4 regions of the Pantoea sp. X-Soil-ISGK-285 genome follow, and region 1 is predicted to be linked to each of the others. Evidence: predicted binding sites of a transcription regulator. Region 1 holds the regulator's gene; each other region holds the start of a gene.
What was found. The regulator CRP, encoded in region 1, controls carbon source genes, mostly activating them, when cyclic AMP is high. The targets are predictions, from matches to a motif close to ATGTGANNNNNNTCACAT.

Region 1 (4,973 bases):
GGCCCGGGCGTAATGGCCGCGACCCAAAGAAATCCCAACATTGATAAGAAAAGACTCAGTTCCATGGCAATCGGGTACTCCTTACCCTGCAAGAAAAAACTTATCGAAGCTAACAGTGTGATATGGAACAGACAAGCTTTTACCACATGAAATTTACCGGACCGGAAAACGAGCACTTCACGCCTCCTGAGAGTCTGCGTAATGCGCACCTGCAGACCCTGCTGCCGCGCCTGCTACGTCGTCGTATCGCGGGCGATCCCCACTGGCAACGTCTCGACCTGCCGGATGGCGACTTCGTCGATCTCGCCTGGAGTGAAGATCCGCAGTTCGCGCAGCATAAACCGCGCGTGGTGCTGTTTCATGGGCTGGAGGGCAGTTTTCATAGCCCCTATATTCATGGCCTGATGGCGATCTGCCGCGCGCGCGACTGGCTGGCGGTGGTGATGCATTTTCGCGGCTGCAGCGGCGAACCGAATCGGCTCAACCGCATCTATCACTCTGGCGAAACCGAAGATGCCCGCTTTTTTCTGCACTGGCTGCGCTCCCGCTGGGGCCGCGTACCCACCGCGGCGGTGGGTTTCTCGCTGGGCGGTAACATGCTGGGCTGCCTGCTGGGCCAGCAGGGCGCAGCCGCTGAGGTAGACGCGGGCGTCATTGTCTCCGCTCCGCTGCTGCTGGAGCCCTGTAGCGTAAAACTGGAACGCGGCTTCTCACGCGTCTATCAATACTATTTGCTGGCGCAGCTCAAGAAAAATGCCCGCCGCAAACTGCACGCCTGGCCGGATACGCTGCCGGTCAATCTGGCGCAGCTGAAAGCGCTACGTCGACTGCGCGACTTTGATGATGCCATTACCGCCCGCGCCCACGGTTTTCTGGATGCGGCCGATTACTATCATCGTGCCAGCGCCATGCCCTGGCTGAAGCACGCAGAGAAACCGCTGCTGATCATTCACGCCAAAGATGATCCTTTTATGAGTGATGAGGTGATCCCGCACAGCAGCCAATTATCTGCCACTATTACTTATCAACTGACACCACACGGCGGCCATGTAGGTTTTGTTGGTGGGACATTACGCCAGCCTGAAATGTGGCTGGAACAGCGTATCCCCCAGTGGATCGCCCCTTTTCTGGATAACTGATCTCGTGATTATTCCCTGGCAACAGGTCTCACCTGAGACCCTTGAAAATCTGATTGAAACCTTTGTGCTGCGCGAAGGCACGGACTATGGCGAGCAGGAACGCAGCCTGATCGACAAGGTGGCCGATGTGCGACGTCAGCTGGAAACGGGTGAAGTGGTACTGGTGTGGTCGGAACTGCACGAATCGGTCAATATCATGCCGCGCAAAGAATTTCGTGGCTGATGCACCCAACGGCATTTCGTGTTAACAATGCCTATTGCCCGACCTCACAGGGAGCTTTTCTATGTCTGCACGTCATCCCATTATCGCGGTGACTGGTTCCAGCGGCGCAGGGACCACCACCACCAGCGTGGCGTTTCGCAAAATCTTTCAGCAGCTCGATCTTCATGCGGCGGAGCTGGAAGGTGACAGTTTTCACCGCTTTACCCGCCCTGAAATGGATATGGCGATTCGTAAGGCGCGCGATTTAGGACGTCATGTCAGCTACTTCGGCCCGGAAGCCAATGACTTTGGCCTGCTGGAGCAGAGCTTTAAAGAGTATGGTCAGAGCGGACAGGGCCAGTCGCGTAAATATCTGCATACCTATGATGAAGCAGTGCCGTGGAATCAGGTGCCCGGCACCTTTACGCCGTGGCAACCGCTGCCGCAGAACACCGATATTCTCTTCTACGAAGGGCTGCACGGCGGCGTGGTAACGGCGCAGCACAACGTAGCAGAACAGGTTGATCTGCTGGTTGGCGTGGTGCCGATTGTGAACCTGGAGTGGATTCAGAAGCTGGTGCGCGACACCGGCGAGCGCGGCCATTCACGTGAAGCGGTCATGGATTCGGTGGTGCGCTCGATGGAAGATTACATCAACTTCATCACACCACAGTTCTCACGCACTCACCTCAACTTTCAGCGCGTCCCGACCGTCGATACCTCAAACCCGTTCGCTGCCCGCGCTATTCCGTCACTGGATGAGAGCTTTGTGGTGATCCACTTCCAGGCGCTGGAAGATATCGACCTCCCCTACCTGCTGGCGATGCTGCAGGGCTCGTTTATCTCGCACATCAATACGCTGGTGGTGCCTGGCGGCAAAATGGGTCTGGCGATGGAGTTGATCATGGGTCCGCTGGTGAAGCGGCTGATGGAAGGCAAACGAATAGAGTAAGAGGCCAAAAGGGCCTTTCCAGACTAATGCCAATGCCAATGCCAATGCCAATGCCAATGCCAATGCCAATGCCAATGCCAATGCAGGATGAATCTGACAGCAGCGAAAAAGCTTAACACGCAGGGAACCGGGTCAGAAGAGGAAAGCGTCCCGCGCCAGGGACGGCGCGGGCCGAGCGGCCAGGGATTGGCTTAAGCGACTTTCCGATCTGACCCGGTTCCCAGCGCAGGCACAGTCTGACAGCGGACCGACACAAACCGCTCTGACCCTGTTCAATACGCAGGCACAGTATCAAAGCGGATTCCCGGCCCAGGCACAGTCCTAAAGCAACCTGCATCAGATACTGGAAGTGAAGTTAGCAGGTCTGCAATAACCCCTGCGGCTACTACAGCTCAATCACTTCATAGCTATGCGTAATGTTGACGCCTTTACCCAGCATGATGGCCACAGAGCAATATTTTTCAGCAGAAAGATCCACAGCGCGTGAGACCGCTTTATCCTGGAGGGCTTTGCCACTCACGATAAAATGCAGGTTGATGTGCGTAAAGATTCGCGGCGCCTCTTCACGACGTTCTGAGGTCAGTTTTACTTCACAATCAGCCACATCGTTTCGGCCTTTTTGCAGAATTGATACCACGTCAATCGCGCTGCATCCGCCCGCCGCCATCAGCACCATCTCCATTGGGCTGGGCGCTTTATCACCCGAATTTCCATCCATCAGTATCTGATGGCCGGATGAGGATTCTCCGAGGAATGTCAGCCCTTCTACCCATTTCACTCTTGCCTGCATGATTTTTGCTCCGGAATACGCTGTTTTGTCGCCAGAGTACGCTTTCGCCTGGTAAACAGCAATCCAGAGAAATCCGCCCGTAGCTGAAGCGAGACAACAGAAGACAGTCGGCAAAAGCTGTGCTACAAACAGTGCTGAAAATATTTTTCGTCACCCGATGACGAAGCCGGGAAGGATGATGCGCACTGCGCCTGATGCGGCCCGAATAATTTCCTGAAATGGAAACGCTTGAAGCTTTCACCGCCTGACAGGGAAAACTGCCCCCTGTATTTTGGGCACGATTACAACAGAGGATAATAGCGAATGGTTCTCGGCAAACCGCAAACAGACCCTACACTCGAATGGTTCCTGTCCCATTGCCATATTCACAAGTATCCATCCAAAAGTACGCTGATTCACCAAGGTGAAAAAGCAGAAACGCTTTACTACATCGTGAAAGGTTCCGTTGCGGTTCTGATTAAAGATGAAGAAGGCAAAGAGATGATTCTTTCCTACCTGAATCAGGGCGATTTTATTGGTGAACTTGGCCTGTTCGAAGAAGGCCAGGAGCGCAGCGCCTGGGTACGTGCGAAAAGCGCGTGCGAAGTGGCGGAAATTTCTTACAAGAAATTCCGTCAGCTGATCCAGGTTAACCCTGACATCCTGATGCGACTCTCATCGCAGATGGCGCGTCGCCTGCAGGTGACGTCTGAAAAAGTGGGTAACCTCGCTTTCCTCGACGTAACCGGACGCATTGCACAGACCCTGCTCAACCTGGCGAAGCAGCCAGATGCCATGACGCATCCCGACGGCATGCAAATTAAAATCACTCGTCAGGAAATTGGCCAGATTGTTGGTTGTTCACGTGAAACCGTGGGCCGTATTTTGAAGATGCTGGAAGATCAGAACCTGATCTCCGCACACGGCAAAACCATCGTCGTTTACGGCACCCGCTAATTCCTGTCACCCACGGCGTGATGGCAACATCACGCCGTTATTGTTTGTGTTGGGCCGATGTGGCGTCGAATTATTTACCATCCTGAAGTTAACTACGCCTTGCGGCAAACGCTGGTGCTCTGTCTGCCGGTGGCGCTGGGCTGGCTGGCTGGCGACCTGCAAAAAGGTCTGCTGTTCTCATTAGTGCCCGCCTGCTGCAACATCGCCGGTCTGGATACCCCGCATAAACGCTTCTTCAAACGCCTGATTGTTGGCGGCAGCCTGTTTGCCCTCGGCAGCTTTCTGATGCAGTGGCTCACCCTGCATGCTATTCCGCTGCCGCTGATCCTGTTTGCTATGCCCTTATTGCTCGGCGTTACCGGGGAGATCAGCCCGCTGCATGGCCGTCTGCTGCCCGGCACCCTGATTGCCGCCATCTTTACCCTGAGCCTGATTGGCCGCATGCCAATCTATGTTCCCCCGCTGCTCTATATCGGCGGCACGCTATGGTACGGGCTCTTTAACTGGTTCTGGTTCTGGCTGTGGAAAGAGCAGCCGATGCGCGAAAGCCTGAGCCTGATCTACCGCGAGCTGGCTAACTACTGCGACGCAAAATATACCCTGCTGACGCAGCTGACCGATCCGGAAAAGGCGCTGCCGCCGCTGCTGGCTCGTCAGCAGAAAGTGGTCGATCTGATTAACACCTGTTATCAGCAGATGCATATGCTGTCGGCAAGCCGCGATCACAGCCATAAACGGCTGACGCGCGCCTTTCAGGTGGCGCTGGATCTGCAGGAACATATCTCGGTCAGCCTGCATCGGCCGGAAGAGGTGCAGAAGCTGGTCGAACAGAGCCACGCCGAAGCGGTGATCCGCTGGAATGCCAAAACCATCTCGGCCCGGTTGCGGGTGCTGGCGGATAACATTCTCTATCACCAGCTACCCGATCGCTTTGCGATGGATAAACAGCTCGGC
Region 2 (4,973 bases), 570 kb from region 1:
GGAAGTGATGGCGGGCGGCGTGTCGAAAGGGCATGCGCTGGAAGCGGTCGCGAAAACGCTGGGCCATTCACTGGAAAGCTGTATCGCCTTTGGCGACGGCATGAACGATGTGGAGATGCTGAGCATGGCGGGTAAGGGCTTTATCATGCAGAACGCCCATCAGCGGTTGAAAGATACGCTGCCGGAGCTGGATGTGATCGGTTCAAATGCCGATGATGCCGTGCCGCAGACGCTGCGCACGCTCTATCTTGCTTAAGCCGTCAGCGCAAAAAAAGGGCCGGATATCCGGCCCTTTTTTTATTGCCGTCAGGCAGGGGTCTTTTTGTGTTTGTGTTCGCTGACCATGGTCAGTAACAGCAGGATAACCGCCAGCACACAGCCAGCAATCATCACCATGAAGCCGCCGTCCCAGCCGAAGTAATCGACGGTGTAACCGACAATGGCGCTGGCCGCCACCGATCCACCCAGATAGCCGAACAGGCCGGTGAAGCCCGCCGCTGTCCCCGCCGCTTTTTTCGGGGCCAGCTCCAGCGCGTGCAGACCAATCAGCATCACCGGACCGTAGATCAGGAAGCCAATCACAATCATACAGGCCATATCGACGCCAGGATTGCCCGCCGGGTTAAGCCAGTAGATCACGGTCGCGATGGTTACCAGCGTCATAAAGAACACCCCGGTCGCACCGCGATTACCGCGGAACACTTTGTCCGACATCCAGCCGCACAGCAGCGTTCCGGGGATCCCCGCATACTCATACAGGAAGTAAGCCCACGACGATTTATCCAGCGTGAAGTGTTTTACTTCTCTGAGATAGGTCGGCGACCAGTCGAGAATGCCGTAGCGCAGCAGATAAACAAACACGTTGGCCAGCGCGATGTACCACAGCAGCTTGTTCGGCAGCACATATTTCATGAAGATCTGTTTAGCCGTCAGCTCCTCTTCGTGGCTGGCATCATAGTCGGGCGGATAGTCGTTTTTGTACTCTTCAATCGGTGGCAGACCACAGGATTGCGGCGTATCACGCATCAGCGCAAAGGCCAGAATCGCAATGGCGATGGCGCCAAACGCCGGCATATAGAGTGCCGCTTTCCAGTCGTTGAACCACGCCATACCGAGCAGGAACAGCAGAGGCGGAATACCGCCGCCGACATTATGGGCGCAGTTCCAGACCGAAACGATCCTGCCGCGCTCTTTCTGCGACCACCAGTGAACCATGGTACGTCCACAAGGTGGCCAGCCCATGCCCTGGAACCAGCCGCAGATAAACAGCAGCACGAACATCACCATAATGCTGGAGGTGGCCCAGGGAACGAATCCCATGATCAGCATCACTGTCGCAGCCAGAATCAGGCCTGCCGGTAAGAAGACGCGCGGGTTTGAGCGGTCAGAGACCGATCCCATGATGAATTTTGAAAAGCCGTAGGCGATGGATATGCCGGATAAGGCAAAACCGAGATCGCCACGTGAAAAACCCTGCTCTACCAGGTAGGGCATGGCGAGTGCGAAGTTTTTTCTGACCAGATAGTAGGCGGCGTAACCAAAGAAGATCCCGATGAAAATTTGCCAGCGCAGACGACGGTAGAGCGGATCAACGTGATCCTCCGCCACCTGCGGCTGACGTGGTGCAGGTTTAAAAATGCTCAGCATCAGTGAGGCCCTCCAGGGCACATTATGGTTTTTAATTCCCAGCAGGTTGGGGCAGGAAAAGAGCAGAAGAAAATGGACGCAGAATGTTCCATTTCGCGCAAAGAATAGTGTTAGTTGCGCAACGTTACTGTGATGAATGACACATTTGTTACACTTTTATTACATTCTGGAGCGGAAGTGATCATGCGATGGATCATTTCGCGCATTTTATCTGGCTGAAAGATCTTTCTGCAGACAGTTATGTCAGGAAGCTAAAGCCCTTTTCCGATGGCTATTCTGATCGCCTGGTTTGTAATCAGATGTCAACCAGATTTCACAGCCTGATGGCAGCACATTGTTTACACTGACGGCCTGTTAATTTCGGGGTCGTCACCGTGTTTTTATTGATTATTACCACCATTCTGTGGGCCTTTTCGTTCAGTCTGATTGGCGAATACCTTGCCGGGCAGGTGGACAGTTGGTTCTCTGTACTGATGCGACTGGCGCTGGCTGCGCTGGTATTTTTACCTTTCCTGCGCTGGCGTGGTCATCGCCCTTCAACGCTGTTGCTTTACATGCTGGTCGGGATGCTGCAGCTGGGCGTGATGTATCTGCTGAGTTTCGAAGCCTATCTCTACCTTAGCGTGTCGGAATTCCTGCTGTTCACGGTGATGACGCCGCTTTATGTGACGCTGATTTACGATCTGATCAGCCGTCGTCCACTGCGCATGGGTTATATCTTCAGTGCACTGCTGGCTGTGGCAGGTGCGGCCATTATTCGCTATGACAAAGTCAGCGATCATTTCTGGTTTGGTCTGCTGTTAGTGCAACTGGCAAATATCTGCTTTGCGGCGGGAATGGTGGGCTATAAGCGTCTGCAGGAGACCCGCCCGATGCCGCAGCACACCGCCTTCTCCTGGTTCTATCTGGGTGCGGTGTTGATTGCGGTGATCGCCTGGTGCGCCTGGGGCAATCCGCAGAAGTTGCCGACCACCTCATTGCAGTGGGGCATTCTGGTCTGGCTGGGCATTGCGGCTTCCGGTCTCGGCTATTTTATGTGGAATTATGGTGCGACCCAGGTCGATGCCGGCACGCTGGGCATTATGAATAACATGCACGTTCCTGCCGGGCTGCTGGTGAATCTGGCTATCTGGCAGGAGAAACCGCACTGGCCAAGCTTTATTGCGGGCGCGCTGGTGATCCTCGCCTCGCTGTGGGTGCATAAGCGCTGGGTGGTGGGGCGCAGTGACCGATCATAAACAGGGCTGTTGCATGGGAGCGGCCTCCCGGGCTGGCGCGTCCGATCGCGAAGGAATCTCACATCCCTGTGGATCGGCCGGGCCATCCCTGGCCCGGACGCTTCGCTCTTCAGACGCGCCAGCCCTGGAGACTTAACAGCATCATCGCAGTTGAACCAGGGGCTCAGAGCGAATATGAAGGAGGGGATGGCGGGTTGAGAAGTAAAGCGTCCGCCGCAAGGATGCGGCGGTCGAGGCTCCAGGGATGGATTTACGCCGTCTTTACGCAGCAACCCGCTATTTCCGACTGGATGGCACGATATCAGGCAGGCTTCTCACTCTTAGGACGCTGAATCATCGCCAGCCCTTTCAGGAAGTTACGCAGAATCTGATCGCCGCATTCGCGGTAGTTCTTATGATCAGGTTTGCGGAAAATCGCACCAATCTCAGCCTGTGAAACGGTAAAATTCACGCGTTTCAGTACATCAGGGATGTCGGTGGTTTTCAGATCAAAAGCGATACGCAGCTTTCTCATGAAGATGTTATTGGTCATCTTGCGCTCAATCGACGGCGCGGGCGCATCTTCACTTTTGCCGCGACGGTAGAAGATCAGGCCATTCAGGAAATAACCCATCAGCACATCGGGGCAGGGACGGAACGCAGCATCGTCATCTTTTTTCAGCCACGCCTGAATATCCGCCAGCGGCACGTCACATTGCGCCAGCGCAAAAATCTCCACCATTTTGGCATCGCTCAGGTTGAGCATATAGCGCACGCTGCGCAGAATATCATTGTTAGTCATGGTGAAATCTTCTCGTGGTCAGTCGACAGGCTGCGCATTATAGGGGATTTTGCCCGCCTTCGCGCAGGTTTGTGCCCGCCAGATTATCGCTGCAACACCGCACCGGGCAGCGCGGCGTCGCGCACAAAAGGCAGATGCTCACAGGCGTGCTGACGGGCAAAGCGGATAAACGCTTCCAGCACCGGCTGACGTTGCTCCCCTTCGCGCACGGCCGCATAAAGACGGCTCCACAGGCCATCGCCCAGCGTGCGGGTGACCACCAGACCCTGCTTCTCAAAACTCTCCACCACCCAGTGCGGCAGCGCGGCAATCCCCATACGTGCCGAGACCATCTGAATCATCAGCAGGGTGTTATCCACACTTTTCAGTGCCGGACTGACGCCTGCAGGTTGCAGGAAGTGACGCCAGATATCCAGACGCTGACGCTGCACCGGATAGATCATCAACACCTCATCGGCGAGATCTTCCGGCGAAATCTGCTCAACCTGCGCCAGCGGGTGATCCGTTGCCAGCACCAGCCGCACTTCATAATCAAACATCGGGGAGTAGAACAGACCCGAGCGCGCCAGGATATCGGAGGTCAGCACCACATCCAGCTCACCCTGTTGCAGGGCGGGTTGAGGATCAAAGGTCACGCCCGATTTGAAATCCATCACCACCTGCGGCCAGCTCTGACGGAATTTATCCAGCGCGGGGGTCAGCCACTGGATGCAGCTATGACACTCTATCGCCACCCGCAGCGTGGTCTGATGTGGCTCATGGCAGGCCTGCAATGCCTGCTGAATCTGCGGCAGCACCTGCTCTGCCAGCTGCAGCAGAATATCGCCCTGCGGCGTAAAGCGCAGCGGCTGACTTTTACGCACAAACAGGCGGAATCCCAGCCGCTGCTCCAGATCGCTGAACTGATGAGACAACGCCGATTGCGTCTGATGAAGCTGGGCCGCCGCCGCCGCCAGCGATCCCGTATTGCGCAGAGCCTGAAGCGTCCGCAGGTGCTTGAGTTCGATCATGAGAGTCCTTCACATCGAAAATGAACATATTGCGCTTGAGCAATATACAGTACCCGCAGAGTATAGCAGTGTAAACATCTGGACGGCTAAACATCTTTGGCTGCCCATTTCAGCCAAAGTGAAAGATTATCTGGAGAACAGCACATGACTATCCTGAACCATACCCTCGGCTTTCCCCGTATTGGCCTGCGCCGTGAACTGAAAAAAGCGCTGGAGAGTTACTGGGCTGGCGACAGCACGCAGCAGGCGTTACTGGCGACGGGCCGTGAGCTGCGTGCGCGACACTGGCAACAACAG
Region 3 (4,973 bases), 1.2 Mb from region 1:
GCACCGATGCTGGAGAAGGTGATGCCGTCTGTGGTCAGTATCAGCGTCGAGGGGACCACCACGGTGAAAACCCCGCGTATGCCGCAGCAATTTCAGCAATTCTTTGGCGACAATTCGCCATTCTGCCAGGATGGTTCCCCGTTCCAGGGTTCACCGATGTGCCAGAACGGCGACGGTGCAGGCGGTAACGGCGGCGCGCCAGTGCCTGATACCCAGCAGGAAAAATTCCGTGCTCTGGGATCGGGTGTCATCATTAACGCTGACAAAGGCTATGTGGTAACTAATAACCACGTCGTGAATAATGCCACCAAAATTCAGGTACAGCTCAGCGACGGTCGTCGCTATGACGCCAAAGTCATCGGTAAAGATCCCAGCTCTGACATTGCCCTGATTCAGCTGCAGGAAGCCAAAAATCTTACCGCAGTCAAAATCGCTGACTCTGACAACCTGCGCGTCGGCGATTATACCGTGGCGATCGGCAACCCTTATGGTCTGGGTGAAACGGTCACCTCAGGTATCGTCTCCGCGCTGGGACGCAGTGGCCTGAACGTGGAAAACTACGAAAACTTTATCCAGACAGATGCGGCCATTAACCGGGGCAACTCCGGTGGTGCGCTGGTTAACCTCAACGGTGAACTGATCGGGATTAACACCGCCATTCTGGCGCCTGATGGCGGCAACATCGGTATCGGCTTTGCTATCCCCAGCAACATGGTGAAAAACCTGACGGCACAGATGGTCGAGTTTGGTCAGGTGAAACGCGGCGAGCTGGGCGTGCAGGGGACTGAGCTGAACTCCGAGCTGGCAAAAGCGATGAAGGTCGACGCACAACGTGGTGCCTTTGTAAGCCAGGTGCTGCCAGACTCAGCGGCCGCCAAAGCCGGTATTAAGGCGGGCGACGTCATTGTGTCGATGAACGGTAAACCGCTGAGCAGCTTTGCTTCGCTGCGTGCGGAAGTGGGCTCACTTCCGGTTGGCACCACCCTGAAACTGGGGCTGCTGCGTGACGGCAAACCGGTCGATGTCTCTGTTAAGTTGCAGCAGAGCAGCCAGTCAAAAGTGCAGTCCGCGACCATCTACACTGGCATTGAAGGCGCCGATCTCAGCAATATCGAAGCGGGTACCAAAGGTGTCCGGGTTGATAACGTGAAACCGGGCAGTGCTGCGGCGCGTATCGGCCTGAAAAAGGGCGATGTGATTCAGGGCGTTAACCAGCAGGTGGTAACCAACCTGGGTGAGCTGCGCAAAGTTCTCGACAGCAAGCCGTCCGTTCTGGCGCTGAATGTGAAACGCGGCGACAGCAGTATCTATCTGCTGATGCAGTAAGCGAACAGCAACGGATGAAGAGGCGGACTGCGGTCCGCCTTTTTTATGTCCACTTTCTGCCTCGTCAGAGTGTGATGCTCACCGCAAATTCGGCAAATGACGGCCTGGCTCTGTGCAATTGCACAATGTTCTGCGTGCTGTGCATGCGTATTCTGTTTCTCCCCCCTCTTTTCAGGAGTAATGGATGGCTACCTATCACCTTGATGCCCGGCTGGCACAGGATATCGTGGCGCGCACCATGAAAATTATTGACAGCAATGTCAACGTGATGGATGCGCGGGGCCGGATTATCGGCAGCGGTGACCGGGAACGTATTGGGGAGTTGCACGAAGGTGCACTGCTGGTGCTCTCTCAGGGGCGCGTTGTCGACATCGATGAGGCCGTGGCTAAACATCTCCATGGCGTGCGGCCTGGCATTAACCTGCCGCTGCGCATTGATGGTGACATCGTCGGGGTGATCGGCCTGACCGGTGAGCCGCTGGCGCTGCGGCATTATGGCGAGCTGGTCTGCATGACCGCAGAGATGATGCTGGAGCAGGCCCGGCTGCTGCATATGCTGGCGCAGGACAGCCGTCTGCGTGAAGAGCTGGTGCTGAACCTGATCCGCAGCGATACCCTGTCGCCACAGCTGACCGAATGGGCGCAGCGGCTCGGTATCGATCTCAATCAGCCGCGTGTGGTCGCCGTGGTGGAAGTGGATAGTGGTCAGCTCGGCGTCGACAGCGCGATGTCAGAGCTACAGCAGCTGCAAACGCTGCTGACCACGCCGGAGCGGGACAATCTGATCGCGATTGTGTCACTGACCGAAATGGTGGTGCTGAAACCGGCCCTTAATGGGCATGGGCGTCACGATCAGGAAGATCATCGCCGCCGCGTAGAGCAGTTACTACAGCGGATGAAAGAGAGCGGTCATCTTCGGATGCGTATCGCGCTGGGCAACTTCTTTACCGGACCCGGCAGCATCGCACGCTCTTACCGGACGGCGCGCACCACGATGATGGTGGGCAAGCAACGTATGCCCGAGGTGCGCAGCTATTTTTATCAGGATCTGGTGCTGCCCGTGCTGCTCGACAGCCTGCGGGGTGGCTGGCAGGCCAATGAGCTCGCCCGGCCACTGGCGAAGCTCAAGAGCATGGATAACAACGGCTTGCTGCGCCGCACGCTGATCGCCTGGTTCACCCATAACGTCCAGCCGAGCGCCACCGCGCGTGCGCTGTTCATTCATCGTAATACGCTGGAATACCGGCTGAACCGGATTTCTGAACTGACCGGACTGAATCTTGGCCATTTTGATGACAGGCTGTTGCTCTATGTTGCTTTGCAACTGGATGAGCAGGGCTGAAGTGCAGATTTGCGGCATAAAAAAGGCCAGCAATGCTGGCCTCTCTGGTCGGGCAGGGAATTAACGACCGTTACGGGTTAATTTTTCCAGATCCGATTCAATTTCAGTGATCTTGTGGGAAACCACGCTTTCCAGGTGACGCAGGTCATCCAGAATTTTGCGTTTCAGATCCACTTCAACCTGATCGCGCTGGCAAATCTGGTCCAGTTCATCGATGACATAACGCAGATTCGGGCTGATTTCCTGAACTTCTTTGTAGCCCTGGGTCGCGTGATCGGCAACAACCGTTTTGCGCTGGCGCGGATATTTGAATTTGACGCTCTTCGCGAAAAACTCACCTTTATCTTTGCGGAAGTAGATTTTCAGAATGTCGTTATTGGCTTCCTGACGCAGGCTATAGCGGTCAATGTCGTCCGGGTTACTGATACCTAAGCTTTTCAGATTGTCATACATAGCGTTGTTTCCATCAAAAGTGAGAAGCGCGCAGACTTGTTCATGACGTCCGTCAACTGTAGACATAAATAAGCGGGATGAACATTGCGCGACAGGATTTAACTGGCGCGGATTATGACCTGGATAAAAACTAAACGCACCAGTTAATTCGCGACGCGAAGCATGTTGTTCAGGAATCACTGTAAAGAAAAGATGACGGGCTGGAAACCAGCCCGTCACTTAAATCAGTCGATGGTGCGCAGCAGTTCGTTGATGCCTGTTTTGCCCAGCGTTTTCGCATCCACTTTCTTCACGATTACGGCACAGTAGAGGCTGTAGCTGCCATCTTTAGAGGGCAGGTTACCTGAGACCACCACGGATCCCGCAGGAACACGGCCGTAATGCACTTCGCCGGTCTCGCGGTCATAGATTTTGGTGCTCTGACCGATGTAAACGCCCATTGAGATCACGGAACCTTCTTCAACAATCACGCCTTCAACGATTTCAGAGCGCGCGCCAATGAAGCAGTTATCTTCGATGATGGTCGGGTTCGCCTGCAGCGGCTCCAGCACGCCACCGATACCCACGCCGCCAGAAAGGTGAACGTTTTTACCAATCTGCGCACAGGAGCCAACGGTCGCCCAGGTGTCCACCATGGTGCCTTCATCCACAAAGGCGCCAATGTTGACGTAAGAAGGCATCAGCACCGTGTTGCGGGCGATATAGGCACCCTGACGCACAGCCGCAGGCGGCACGACGCGGAAACCGGCTTCTTTGAAACGCGCTTCATCCCAGCCTGCAAACTTCATCGGCACTTTGTCGTAAAAGCGGGTTTCTGCACCTTCCATCACCTGATTGTCATTGATGCGGAAAGAGAGCAGTACGGCTTTCTTCAGCCACTGATGCGTTACCCACTCGCCGTCGATCTTCTCAGAAACGCGCAGTGCACCGCTGTCCAGCAGGGCGATCACCTGGTTGATGGCATCACGGGTTTCGCTGTCGACGCTGGCGGGTGTGATGTCAGCGCGACGTTCGAAGGCGGATTCAATAACGCTCTGTAACTGTTGCATATTTTTTTCCTGATCTGTCATGTGCGATGCCGGGCAATACCCCGACACAAGTAAAGAGATTAATGTTTACAAATCGAGTCTGGTCACACTTTATCGTTTGGATTAAGGGCCTCTGTCAACCGTTGTCGCAACGCTTTTCGCATTTCTTCGTCCAGTGCCTGACGTTCGCTGTTGGCCAGAATAAACAAATCTTCGACCCTCTCGCCGATGGTGCTGATGCGTGCGCCATGCAGTGAGACCCCGAGATCGGCAAAGACTTCACCGACCCGCGCCAGCAGGCCTGGCTGATCCAGCGCCACCAGTTCCAGATAGCTGCGACGATCGGTATGCGTCGGCAGGAAATTGACCTCGGTATCGACGCTGAAATGCCTGAGTTTGGCCGACGGACGGCGGGTACGCGGGGGCGCCCACTCTGACTGGGTTATTGCCTGCTCCAGCGCCTGAATGATCATCGGATGGCGATCCGGAGAGAGCGGGCTGCCATCCGGCTCCAGCACAATAAAGGTATCCATCGCCATGCCGTCGCGGCTGGTAAAGATTTGCGCATCGTGCACGCTGAGATTACGGCGATCGAGTTCACCCGCAACGGCGGCAAACAGGTGCGGGCGATCGGGACTCCAGATAAAGATTTCGGTCCCGCCGCGCGTGGCCTGCGGACTGACCAGCACCAGCGGTTTTTTCAGGTCGTGAACCAGTAAGTGGCGGGCATGCCAGGCGATCTGATTCGGCGTATGGCGCAGGAAATAGTCAGCGCGGCAGCGATTCCAGATCTGGTGCAGACGCTCTTCATCAATGTTGTCCAT
Region 4 (4,973 bases), 190 kb from region 1:
GATATCATCGCCAGAATAGCCGTAAACGGCGGCGGCATTGCCCGTCTGGCAAGTTTTGTTGCTCAGCCACTGATAGACAGCGGTCTGCTAAGGCCTTTGGCCTGGCCAGGTCACAGTGGCGAGAGCACCATTGAGTCCCTGCCGATGAATATCTATGCCTGTGTCACCGAACGTTCGGCACTCAATTCGAAAGTACGGACATTTATTGAATTTGTGGCCGATGCGATTTAAGACAGGAGCGTTTTTGCCGGGCGAAAATTGTCCGTACTTTTCGGTTTATCCACCCGCAAAAGTAATTCACCGCTGCCGGTCGCGGTTATACAGAAAGCGGCCCTTTTGACGATGTGCAGAAGGAATATAAGCACGCTTTGAGAAGGGGTTTAACGCGGTGAGAATGGGATACCAAAAGTATCTGGCAGTCAGTAAAAACTGCCAGAATTGAGGAATGAAAAGTCGTTATCAGTCGCTAATTCTGATGACGATTTTGCCAAATGCACCACGGGAGAGATGCCGGAAGGCTTCAACCGCCTCATTAAAGCTGTAAACCTGTTCAATGACGGGTTTAATATTATGTTTATTGAGGAACGGATTCATCCGATCAAACGAGGAGCGTGGTGCAACCGCAATGCCCCGGATTTTTGTCTGACGGAAAATTAACGGCATCAAATCAAGTTGTGCTGTCTGGCCGGTAAGAAATCCTACCTGAGCAATCGTACCGGCAACTTTTGTCGCAGCAATTGACTGATTGATGCCATTGCCCCCGGCGACATCTATCGTTACGTCAGCGCCTTTACCATCAGTCATTTCAAGCACTTTTCTTTCCCACTCAGGGTATTTTTTATAGTTAATCCCTTCATCTGCTCCCAGTGATTTAATGCGCTCAAGGTTTGCATCGTTACTGGAGGTGGCAATGACACGTGCACCATAGGCATGCGCTATCTGAGCAGCGAAGACCGATACGCCACCGGTTCCCTGTACGAGCACGGTCTGACCGGGCTGCAGATTGCCGATATCCATTAGCGAGTACCATGCCGTAAGCGCAGCGATGGGAAGTGTAGAAGCTTCTTCATCGGTCATGCTGTCAGGCGCTTTAACTGCGCTGTCCTCATGAATAATCATGTACTCAGCCAGCCCGCCGGGTAACGGCATTCCAATACACCATGCTGGCTCATCGGCCGCAGGTTCACCCTCTAACCAGCGTGAATAGAGATGCGAGTTAACGCGATCACCCGTGCTAAAACGGGACACACCCTGCCCCGTGGCAACAACGGTACCCGTGGCATCAGAGACAGGAATCAGTGGCTTTGGAACCAGATGAGGCTCATAGAAGCCCTCTACTATTGCCTTATCCCTGAAGTTCAGAGACACCGCGCCAACTTTAACCAGAAGTTCACCCGGACCAGGTACAGGCGTTTCCACCTCTTCAAGCTTTAAGTTTTTAAGGCCAAAATCTTTCAGTAACCATGCTTTCATTTTGTCATTTCCCATGTGTATGCATCGAATAGGACGATGATAAAAAAAGCAGGGAGGCGTAAAAAGCCACGTAAAAGGACTTCAGTGTTACTGCAGGAGAAACAATCGGAATGAGATATAATCCGCAATACACTATTTCGGCAGGAATATTTTTTGCGGAGTTAAATGATGCGCTCTAACATGCTGGAATTGATGGATATTTTTGTTCACGTCGTTGAATTCCGTAGTTTCACCCGGGCCGCTGACGCCTTGCAGCTGCATCGCCCTGCGGTCAGTAAGTCCGTACAACAACTGGAAGACAAGCTTGGCGTTAAGCTATTGCACCGCACAACGCGCAGTCTGAGTGTGACCGTTGAAGGGGAGGAAATTTATCAGCGGGCTAAAACGCTGCTGAGTGATGCCAGCGATATAATGGCTTCTTACTCTTCAAATCAGCGACCTCGTGGCCAGCTGCGCATTGATGTTCCACTGGCGCTGGCGCACAGTATCCTGATCCCACAATTAAGCGAGTTTCAGGCTTTATATCCTGAAATTGAAATAGTCTTAACCGCTTCAGATCGCCTGACCCATTTAATTACAGAGGGTGTGGACTGTGTTATTCGTCTCGGTGAGCTTGCTGATTCGAATTTTATTTCGCGCAGAATGGGCAGCCTGCAGATGGTCACCTGTGCAGCACCCTCTTATCTGGATAAATATGGCACCCCTTTAACGCCTGATGACCTTAAAGATCATAAAGCCATTTATTTTTTTAATGAACACAGTCGGGACATCCAGGAATGGAAATTTGTCATGAATGGCGAAATTGTTTCACGGCATCCGGGAAGCAGCATACGAGTTAACAATTCTGACGTCCTTCTTTCCTGTGGCGTGGCGGGCCTCGGCATGCTTCACGCATTATATACGGCATTAAAGCCCTGCCTCGAAACAGGCCAGCTGAAGGAAGTATTATCGGGTTATGCGACTGTGACGAAACCGGTTTCTATACTCTACCCTGACCGACGCTATCTTCCGCCTAAGGTCCGGGTTTTTATCGAATGGTTTACTGAAATATTCAGGAAGAATCATCAGGGTTAACCGTGAATCTTTGTTTCGGCACAGGCAATCCCGTGACCCATTAAAAGTGCTTGTTTCCTGTTTAAGGTATGCCGCCATTTTGTCTGGCATCCGGAAATCTCCCGGGCAGATTAGATCACTGCAGCAACGTCTTTTCTGGCTCAAAGTGACGCATAACGGGAAAATCAGAAGGAGAGGAGTTGCAACAAACAGGATGCACCCGAAGTGCAAAAACGCGGGTTTAAATCAGCAGAAGCAAAGGCAGAAAAAGCAGAAAAAGCAGAAAAGGTGATAATCACAGGTCGATCCCTGACCGCGATTATCGAGGGTTTCTTGCGGGGTGCTTAGTACATGGCACCCGGCGGTACGTGTTTGAACGTCTCAACGTAAGCGCGGAACACGTGTTTAAAAATACGTTTCATGGAACACCTGATTCAAATTTAGTTGAACATATACCGAAAAAGTATAGCTCCTGTGCGTTTTAACAGCAAATAAATTTGAACCAGATCACAAAAATGGCGGTTTTATGTGCAAAAGCCCTACGCGGTGTAGCCGAGATGCTGCAACAGAATGGTAGAGCCGACGGCAATCAGCACTACTCCACCCAGCACTTCCGCCCATTTGCCCAGGATCGGACCGATAAAGCGCCCGACTAATACGCCAGTCGTCGCCATCACCGTAGTGGCTGCACCAATGGTCAGCGCGGTAGTAATGATGTTCACCTGCAGGAAAGCCAGACCCACACCAACAGCCAGCGCATCCAGGCTGGTCGCGACGGCAGTTGTCGCCAGGACCATAAAGCCATGACTTTGCGGAGCTTCACAGGGTTCTGCAACAGCAGTCTGACGGAAGCCTTCCATCATCATTCGGCCACCCAGAAACGCAAGCAGGATGAAGGCAACCCAGTGATCCCACGCCATGATGTAACGGCTGGCGGCCAGGCCAAGCGCCCAGCCAATCAGCGGCGTCAGCGCTTCAATTGAGCCGAAAATCAGACCGGTACGCAGCGCTTCTTTAAAACCGGGACGATGCAATGTGGCACCTTTGCCCAGAGCAGCAGCAAACGCGTCCATCGACATGCCCAGCGCAAGAATTAAAGTGGCAATAAAGGTCATGATTTATTCACCTGGGGCGAAAAAGCGGCAATTCACGCTGAATTCACCACACAAAGTGTTCAGTTATGAAAAAGTGGGCGCAGTCTACCATGCAAACCCAAAGATAAAAAGACAGTAAAATCAGGGATTTAAGTATAGCAAAGGCTATAACTCTTATCATCCGCTATGAATCGAGCTAAGTCGATGGTAGCAAAGCGTTTTCTGACCATTTCTCTGGCCATGTAGCATGCCGGATGCGCACGAAGCAGCGCGCCACCATTGAACCGTGTCGCCGTTTACCGGAAAATGCCGGGCTGATAAATATGGGATACTGGTTATGAATAACCCTTTTGAAACGTTGATCGTGCCTGGTGGCATTTTATTGCTGGGCTTTCTCTCGGCGCTGCTGCTGCCCGCGCCCGCCTTTAGCGTGACGGTGGCGCAGCATCTGTTGCAGATGTTCCATTTGCAGGACCTGAATCAGCTCTACACGGTGGTGTTTTGCGTCTGGTTTTTGCTGCTGGGCGCACTGGAGTTTTTTGTTATCCGTTTTGTCTGGCGTCGCTGGTTCAGAGGCTGACAGCAGGATACGCATCGACCAGCGCCTTTAGCCGTTCGGCACTGCGCGCATAACCTTCACGTGGCAGATGGGCCGTCCCCAGTAACAGGCCCGCACCGCGCTGATCCGCCTGCTGATACCAGATCGACAGCGGCGACGGTGCCATGCCCCACTCCACCGCCTGCTGCGCAATCACCTGATCCGGTGAACCGGCGGGTAAACGGACAATCACCGCCAGCCCGGCGCGTTGCAGGTCAGGAAAGTGAGGATGCAGCGCCGCGATCATCTGCTCCAGCCGCTCATGATAGACGCGCTTCATGCGCCGCAGATGCCGCATAAAGTGGCCATCCCGCAGAAATTCCGCCACCGCATTATGCAGCAATCCGGAGGAGGCAGGCGAAAGCAACGCGCAGACCTCGCCGAACCGGGCCGTCAGCGCGGGTGGCACCACCATAAAACCGAGCCGCAGTTGCGGCGTTAGCGTCTTGCTGAACGTGCCGATGTGCAACACCCGCCCCTGGCTGTCGAGCGCGGCCAGTGCCGGCGCGGCGCGATTGCCGGGCTGAAGCTCGCCGAGATAGTCATCTTCGATAATCCAGCGCTGCGCGCGGCTGGCCCAGTTAAGCAGGGCATGCCGGCGTGCCAGGCTCATCGTCATACCAAGCGGCGCCTGCTGTCCCGGCGTGACCAGCGCAAAAGCGGCATCCGGCGCGCGGGCGATCCCGGCCTCAACCTGCAACCCTTCGGCATCAACCGGCACGGCAACCGGCGTGACGCGCAGCGCTTCAACCGCG

Region 2: the regulator CRP is predicted to act here: its motif matches at 1,775-1,792, upstream of glpT (glycerol-3-phosphate transporter).
Region 3: the regulator CRP is predicted to act here: its motif matches at 1,396-1,413, upstream of AC6I8B_RS03745 (CdaR family transcriptional regulator).
Region 4: the regulator CRP is predicted to act here: its motif matches at 3,022-3,039, upstream of azuC (stress response protein AzuC).

The regions. Positions count from the first base shown of each region.
Region 1 covers NZ_AP035938.1:3,711,891-3,716,863, forward strand. The annotation lists gene AC6I8B_RS17575 (LysE family translocator) at 1-65, opposite strand, end outside; gene AC6I8B_RS17580 (hydrolase) at 123-1,139, shown strand; gene AC6I8B_RS17585 (YheU family protein) at 1,144-1,362, shown strand; gene AC6I8B_RS17590 (phosphoribulokinase) at 1,424-2,293, shown strand; gene AC6I8B_RS17595 (OsmC family protein) at 2,679-3,083, opposite strand; gene crp (cAMP-activated global transcriptional regulator CRP) at 3,387-4,019, shown strand; gene AC6I8B_RS17605 (YccS/YhfK family putative transporter) at 4,077-4,973, shown strand, end outside.
Region 2 covers NZ_AP035938.1:204,777-209,749, forward strand. The annotation lists gene yigL (sugar/pyridoxal phosphate phosphatase YigL) at 1-256, shown strand, start outside; gene glpT (glycerol-3-phosphate transporter) at 307-1,647, opposite strand; gene AC6I8B_RS00915 (carboxylate/amino acid/amine transporter) at 2,022-2,885, shown strand; gene AC6I8B_RS00920 (YehS family protein) at 3,187-3,666, opposite strand; gene metR (HTH-type transcriptional regulator MetR) at 3,750-4,676, opposite strand; gene metE (5-methyltetrahydropteroyltriglutamate--homocysteine S-methyltransferase) at 4,821-4,973, shown strand, end outside.
Region 3 covers NZ_AP035938.1:828,202-833,174, forward strand. The annotation lists gene degP (serine endoprotease DegP) at 1-1,326, shown strand, start outside; gene AC6I8B_RS03745 (CdaR family transcriptional regulator) at 1,511-2,668, shown strand; gene AC6I8B_RS03750 (DUF3461 family protein) at 2,729-3,121, opposite strand; gene dapD (2,3,4,5-tetrahydropyridine-2,6-dicarboxylate N-succinyltransferase) at 3,346-4,170, opposite strand; gene glnD (bifunctional uridylyltransferase/uridylyl-removing protein GlnD) at 4,254-4,973, opposite strand, start outside.
Region 4 covers NZ_AP035938.1:3,898,136-3,903,108, forward strand. The annotation lists gene AC6I8B_RS18425 (LysR family transcriptional regulator) at 1-231, shown strand, start outside; gene AC6I8B_RS18430 (zinc-dependent alcohol dehydrogenase family protein) at 460-1,473, opposite strand; gene AC6I8B_RS18435 (LysR family transcriptional regulator) at 1,642-2,547, shown strand; gene azuC (stress response protein AzuC) at 2,871-2,948, opposite strand; gene mntP (manganese efflux pump MntP) at 3,066-3,641, opposite strand; gene AC6I8B_RS18450 (DUF1158 domain-containing protein) at 3,958-4,200, shown strand; gene pdxR (MocR-like pyridoxine biosynthesis transcription factor PdxR) at 4,190-4,973, opposite strand, start outside.